2 regions of the Luteibacter sp. 3190 genome follow, and region 1 is predicted to be linked to the other one. Evidence: predicted binding sites of a transcription regulator. Region 1 holds the regulator's gene; the other holds the start of a gene.
The links. Region 1 encodes sigma-54, which starts transcription at its own class of promoters, with help from an activator protein. Its sites were predicted from a motif close to TGGCACGNGCNTTGC; they were not measured.
Positions count from the first base shown of each region.

Region 2: the regulator sigma-54 is predicted to act here: its motif matches at 1,908-1,922, upstream of fliD (flagellar filament capping protein FliD).

Region 1 is NZ_JAVDUO010000006.1:71,824-75,341, reverse strand. It holds gene hprK (HPr(Ser) kinase/phosphatase) at 1-434, opposite strand, end outside; gene raiA (ribosome-associated translation inhibitor RaiA) at 545-892, opposite strand; gene J2X58_RS18445 (RNA polymerase factor sigma-54) at 1,013-2,497, opposite strand; gene lptB (LPS export ABC transporter ATP-binding protein) at 2,597-3,316, opposite strand; gene lptA (lipopolysaccharide transport periplasmic protein LptA) at 3,320-3,518, opposite strand, start outside.
Region 2 is NZ_JAVDUO010000001.1:2,128,997-2,132,514, reverse strand. It holds gene flgL (flagellar hook-associated protein FlgL) at 1-189, shown strand, start outside; gene J2X58_RS09650 (flagellin) at 532-1,866, shown strand; gene fliD (flagellar filament capping protein FliD) at 2,009-3,376, shown strand; gene fliS (flagellar export chaperone FliS) at 3,401-3,518, shown strand, end outside.

The sequences.
Region 1 (3,518 bases):
AACACGCCATGCAGCGTCGTGCGCGGCGCGAGCGTGCGGGCCAGGTGGTATTGCAGGTAGGTGAGCAGTTCATGCCCGCGCTTGGTGCTCTGCCACAGTGGCGTATCGGTTTCCTCGGCGACCTCGCGCAGGTCGGGCGGAATCGACTGGTCTTTCGTGACGATCAGCGCGGCCGGCTGGTAGGCGGCGATCTTGTGGATGGCTTCCCAGCGCTGCCGGGAGTCCAGGCCGTCGAGGTAGTTCAGCTCCTCGGTGCCGATGATCTGGACCTTGTTCGGATAGATCACGTTGAGGTAGCCGACCAGGGAGGGTCGCCGGCTCTGCTTGGCGTTGGGTTCGAGCACGCGCGCTTCGCCGCGCATGCCCGCCGCCCAGCGCAGGGCCATGCGCTCGTGTACGCCGTCGAAGAGTTGTCTGGCGGTCAGCCGGTCCACGGAATGGGTCCCTAGAAGGAAAAAAGCCGGCACGCGGGGCGTGCCGGCTTGCGCCTATTGTGCCATCAAGGGGCGGTCCGGAGGGCGGCGGGCGCCGCCATGGGACCGCGTCAGGTGGCCGCGCGGGCCTCGCGGACCTCGGCGTTGTGGTGATCTTTAAGCTTTTCCTTGTGCTTCTTCAGCTGGTCGGCGAGCTTGGCGATCATGGCGTCGATCGCGTTGTAGAGGGTGTCGCCTTTCTTGTCGTCGTCGAGCCGGGCGAGACCGTCGGCATGAAGCCGGGTGCCGGCGCAGTGGAGGGTGCCGCTGGCCTTGTGCTCGTTCTTGTCGACGGAAAGCACCACGTCGAGGGCCTTGATGTTGTCGAAAAGGCGTTCGAAGCGACCGATCTGCTGTTCCACGCGCTCACGCAGGGCGGGGGTGATCTGGATGTGCTGGCCGCTGATCTGGATTTGCATTGACGCCTCCTACTTGCTGAGGGTGCCGCCGTTCGGCGACGAGATCGGAACGACACGGTGCCGTTCCTCGAGCCTTGAAACGTTGGGACCGTTCTCCTGTGCCGAGGTTCCCGGTCACCGTCAATGGGCGCGGACGCGTTCGCTGGAACTGGGGATACGCATCGCTTCCCGGTACTTGGCTACCGTACGTCGGGCGACCTGAATGCCGCGTCGATGGAGTTCCTCCGCGAGCGCCTGGTCCGAGAGGGGGCGGCGCGCGTCTTCCGCCGTGATCAGTTTGCGCAGCATGGCCTGGATGGCGGTGGCGGACGCGCTGCCGCCGTCTTCCGTCGCCACGCCGCTGGAAAAGAAATGCTTGAGTTCGAACGTGCCGCGCGGCGTATGCATGTACTTGCGCGTGGTCACGCGGGATATGGTCGATTCGTGCATCCCGACCTCCTCGGCCACTTCGCGCAGCACCAGCGGATGCATGGCTTCGGGACCGTAGTCGAGGAAGGCGCTCTGCCGGCGCACGATCACGTCGGCCACCTTCTGCAACGTCTCGGCGCGCGACTGCAGGCTCTTCAGCAGCCAGCGGGCTTCCTGAAGCTGGCCTTTCATCCATGTCGCGTCGTCGCCGCGCGCGCGGGCGATGAGGTTGCAGTAATGCTGGTTGAGGCCGAGCCGCGGCTGGGCGTCGGGATTCAGGCTGACCTGCCAGCGCCCGTTCTCGCGGCGCGCGTAGACGTCGGGCGCGACGTACTCGACGGGCGTGGCGTCGAGGGCCGCGCCGGGCCTGGGATCGAGGCTGCGGATGAGGTTCGCCGCCGCGGCGACGTCGGCCTCGGGTGCCTTGAGCTTGCGGGCGATCTTCGTGCGGTCGTTGCGCGCGAGCAGTTCCAGTTCTTCGTTGACGATGCGGATCGCGAGCTCGCGATGCGGCGTGTCGAGCGAGAACTGCGACAGCTGGCAGTCGAGGCAGTCGCGCAGGTCGAGGCTGGCGATGCCCGTGGGATCGAAACGTTGCACGCGCTGGCGCACGGTTTCGATCTCAGCGGCACGTGCGCCGAGTTCCGCGGGCAGGGCGGCTTCCACCGCTTCGACACCGTCGCGCAGGTAGCCGTCTTCGTCGAGCGCATGGATGATCGCGGTCGCGATGGCGTGGTCGCGCGGCGAGAACTGCGAGAGGTTGAGCTGCCACTCCAGGTGCTGCTGCAGGCTCTCGGGCGCGGCGTTCTGCGGCTCGAAGCCGTCGTCGTCGACACCGCCAGCGCGCGACGGGGCGCCGGCATAGTCTCCGGCCTCGCCGTGGAACCGGTCGTCGTCCCAGTCGGGCGCGAGCTCTTCGGAAGGCGCCGCGGTGGATTCGTCGTCGTCCTTGGAGGCCTTCTTCGGGACCTCGTCGCGGGGCGGCGTGTAATCGGCGGCCTCGAAGCCCTCGTCGTCGGCCGCGTCCGCCTCGGATTCGGCATCTTCGGCGAACTCCAGCAACGGGTTGCTTTCCGCGATCTGGCGGAGTTCGGCCTCGAGCTCCAGCTGCGACAGCTGGAGCAGGCGGATGGCCTGCTGCAGCTGAGGTGTCAGCGTGAGCTGCTGGTTGAGGCGAAACTGAAGTCCGGGTTTCATGCCTGCGACGCGTGGGGTTCCCGATCCATCCTAACCCCTGTTGGCCCCCGCAAACCAGCGCCTCGGCGAGCTATTCCCAAGGTGGGGTAGGACGGGGCGTCAGATCCGGAACTCACGTCCCAGATACACTTCCCGAACCTTTTCGTCCGCGAGGATGTGCTGGGGCGTACCGCGGGAGAGGACTTCGCCGTCGTTGAGGATGTACGCGCGGTCGCAGATGCCGAGTGTTTCGCGGACGTTATGGTCCGTGATGAGCACGCCGATGCCGCGCTCCTTGAGATGGCGCACGATGCGCTGGATCTCGCCCACCGAGATCGGGTCGACGCCCGCGAAGGGTTCGTCGAGCAGCATGTAGCGCGGGCGGGCGGCCAGCGCGCGGGCGATTTCGACGCGACGCCGCTCGCCGCCGGAGAGACTGATGCCCTTCTGCTCGGCGATGTGCGAGATCTTCAGCTCGTCGAGCAGGCTTTCCAGCTCGTCTTCCCGCTGCTTCTGCGTCATGCCGTCGCGCAGCTCGAGTACGGCCAGGATGTTGTCGGCGACGCTGAGTCGACGGAACACCGAGGCCTCCTGCGGCAGGTAGCCGATGCCGAGCTTCGCGCGGGCGTGCATGGGCAGGCCGGTGATGTCCTGCTGGTCGAGCTTGATCTGGCCGGCGTCGGCCTGGATCAGGCCCACCACCATGTAGAAGCAGGTCGTCTTGCCGGCACCGTTCGGGCCGAGCAGGCCGACCACCTCGCCTTCGCGGATGGAGAACGCGAAATCGCGGACTACCTGGCGTGCGCGGAAGCGCTTCTGCAGGCCTTGGGCTGAAAGCATGGGTCAGGGCTTCTTCGTGTCGGACGCCGCGGGCTTCGCGGGTGCGGCCGCGGGCGTGGTGTTCTTGGGCTGGAAGGTCATGTGCACGGGGGCGCCGCTATTGCTTTCGCCCGTCATCGTGCTGTCCTTCGTGTTGTACGTGAGCTTGTCGCCATCGGCGGTGCCCTTGACCGGCTGGTCGATGTGCGCGTTGCCGGTGAGC
Region 2 (3,518 bases), on a different contig from region 1:
ACGCTCGATCAGCAGACGCAGATCGGCGCGGACGTCAGCCTGCAGTATGCCAGCACGCTGTCGAACCTCACCGAGCTCGACTACGCCAGTGCGTCGAGCAAGTTCGCGCAGCAGCAGACGGCACTCAACGCCGCGCAGCAGGCCTTCGTGAAGATGCAGGGCCTCACGCTGTTCAATTACCTCAAATAAGAACGTCGAGACGCACGGCGACGTGCTTGGGGCGGCCTTAGGGCCGCCTTTTTTTATGGGCGCCGGGTAGGCCTCGACCTTGCCGTATTGCGGCATTGCATTCCTTGAAAAAAGGCCTAAACCCCTCGCCGGGTGTGCCGATAAATAACCCTGACAGCGGCCGGCACGGGCTTTCGGGGCGGGCGCTGATCGAAAAGTGGTTGACAGGTAGAAAAAGTCCTCAAGTTTCTCCCCGGCGTGCCGTAAACCTCTCTGAGGCGGAAGGCTTTCCTAACGGAACCCCGCCGGACTACGCCGCACATCAATCCGGCATTTCGGTTCCGCTTACCAAGGATCAATCCCATGGCTCTGACCATCAACACCAACATCATGTCGCTGAATGCTCAGCGTAACCTGAGCACCTCGCAGACGAAGCTGTCCTCCGCGATCGCGCGCCTGTCGTCGGGCAACCGCATCAACAGCGCGAAGGACGACGCCGCCGGCCTCGCGATCTCGACCCGCTTCACCACGCAGATCAACGGTCTGAACCGCGCCGTCCAGAACGCCAACGACGGTATCTCGCTGTCGCAGACGACCGAGTCGGCCCTCGACGAGGTCACGAACAACCTGCAGCGCATCCGCGAGCTGGCCGTGCAGTCGACCAACGCCTCCAACTCGCCGAGCGACCGCGAAGCGCTGGACGCCGAAGTGCAGCAGCGTCTGTCGGAAGTGACGCGTATCGCCACGCAGACGAACTTCAACGGCATGAAGGTGCTGGACGGTTCCGCCAAGGAACTCAGCTTCCAGGTCGGTGCCAACGTCGGTGAAGTCATCACCGTCGGCCTCGACAAGGGCATGAAGGCGAACCAGGTCGGCCAGCTGGCCACCGATTCCATCGACCTGAGTGGCAAGCTCGGCACGACCGTGACGACCGCCCAGACCACCGACTGGACCACCGCGAACGCAAGCACCAAGGGCGTCGTCACGTACGGCAGCAAGTCGGTCGACTGGGGTGACTACACGGGCGCGACGCAGGCCGACGCCATCACCTTCTTGAAGAATCAGCTGGGCAGCGACTTTACCGTCGCCGCCAACGCCACGACGGCGACGTCGATCGACGTTACGGATAACTCCGTGGGCAAGACGCTCGACGCGGGCGACCTGACCTTCTCGATCGGTGGCGGTACGTCGTTCGACATCACCGGTACGTTCAAGAACGCGCAGGACGTAGCCGACGCCATCAATAGCCACTCCAGCGAGGGCGTAACGGCATACGTGGGCACGGACGGCAAGCTGAACGTCGCCTCGGCCAAGTCGATCGCCGTTTCGGGCACCGAGCAAGCCAACCTGGGCTTCGCCGCCACCAGCGCGGTTGGCACCACGAAGACCCTTGCCGACTCCAGCATCAAGACGGTCGACGGCGCCAACGACACGATCAACCGCATCGATGCCGCCCTCCAGTCGATCTCGAGCCTCCGCTCGGACCTCGGCGCGGTGCAGAACCGCTTCGAGTCCACGATCTCGAACCTGCAGAACATCTCGCAGAACCTGACGGCTTCGAAGTCGGCCATTACCGACGCCGACTTCGCCCAGGAAACGGCGAACATGTCCTCGGCTCAGATCCTGCAGCAGGCCGGCGTCTCGGTCCTCGCCCAGGCGAACCAGAGCCAGCAGATCGTCCAGAAGCTCCTCCAGTAACAGGGAAGGGCTCACCGGGCCCGGGGAGGTTCTCCCGGGCTTGGCAGGGTAATTGCTTAGTTGTCACGGCTGGCTCTCGAAAGGGGGCCAGCCGTCGACAAATTGGCGCCCAGGGCAGTGAGGCGTCTTCCAGGAGAGCTTCATGGCCACCAGTCCCGTCAACATCGGTTCCAGCTCGATCGACGTCGCGTCGATCGTCACGAACCTCGTCGCGAACAAGCGCAAGGCGCAGGACGCGAAATACGCCGCGGACTCGCAGGCGAACACCACCCAGATTTCGGCCGTCGGGAATTTCTCCTCGTCGCTGACGAGCCTGCAGAGCGCCATCAAGGCGCTGACCGACGGCACGGCGTTCAAGACGCAGAAAGTCAGCGTGGGCGACAGCAAGGCGCTCACCGCTACGGTCGACTCGACCGCGCAGCCCAATACCTACAAGATCAAGGTTGACCAGCTGGCGACCTCGCAGAAGATCATGTCGCCGGCGTTCGAGGGCAGCAAGGCCGCGATCGGCACGGGCAACATCACGATCGCGATCGGCGACAAGTCGATGAGTCTCGATGTCGCTTCCGGCGCCAATACCCTCGAGAACGTGCGCGACGCCATCAACAAGGCGAAGGACAATCCTGGCGTCACCGCGAGCATCGTCACTGGTGCGGATGGCGCGCATCTGGTGCTGACGTCCGTCTCGACGGGCGCCGCAAACGCCTTTACGGTCACCACCAGCGGGGGCGACGGCAACCTGGCGCAGCTGGATTTCGATCCCGCCACGGGAACGCCGCAAACGGCCGCCCAGGATGCCGTTTTCTACGTCGACGACGTCAAGGCCACGAGTGCGTCCAACACGGCGACGTCCGCGATCGATGGCGTCACGTTGACGCTGACGGGCACGACCAGCGCAGATGCCCCGACCACGCTTGTCATTACCAATGATCCCAGCGCCGTGACGACTGGTCTGAATTCACTCGTCACAGCCTATAACTCGTTCATCGCGACCTACAAACAGCTCACGAAGTACGACCAGACCAACCAGCAGGTCGGTGCCCTGATCGGTGACGCCACGGTCAACTCGATCAAGAGCCAGGTCGCGACGCTGCTGGGCTCGCAGTTCGCGGGCAATTCGTCGGGGCCGCGTTCGCTGAGCGACCTGGGCGTGGCCTTCCAGACCGACGGCACGCTCAAGCTCGACACCAACAAGCTCACGAAGGTGATGGCGAACAACCCCAAGGAGGCGCAGAACCTCCTGAGCGGCGACAACGGCATCGCACCGAAGCTGGACAAGCTGATCGCGGGATGGACGGCTTCGAACGGCATTCTCACCCAGCGCACGGCCAACCTGCAGAACAAGGCCAAGGACATCAAGGAGGCGATGGACGCCTTCGACGTGCAGATGGACGACTACTCGAAGCGCCTGACCAAACAGTACAGCGCGCTCGACGCGATGATGACCAAGCTGGCCGGGACCAGCAGCTACCTCCAGCAGCAGTTCGACGCGCTGACGACCAGCAAGTAACGCACGACTCCAGGACACGCAGACATGGCACTCGGATATTCCCAGGGCGCAGGCGCCTACCAGCAGATCCGCACGCAGGGCGGCCTCGAAACCGCCGATCCGCACGGTCTCGTCACCATGCTCATGGACGGTGCGCTCGAGC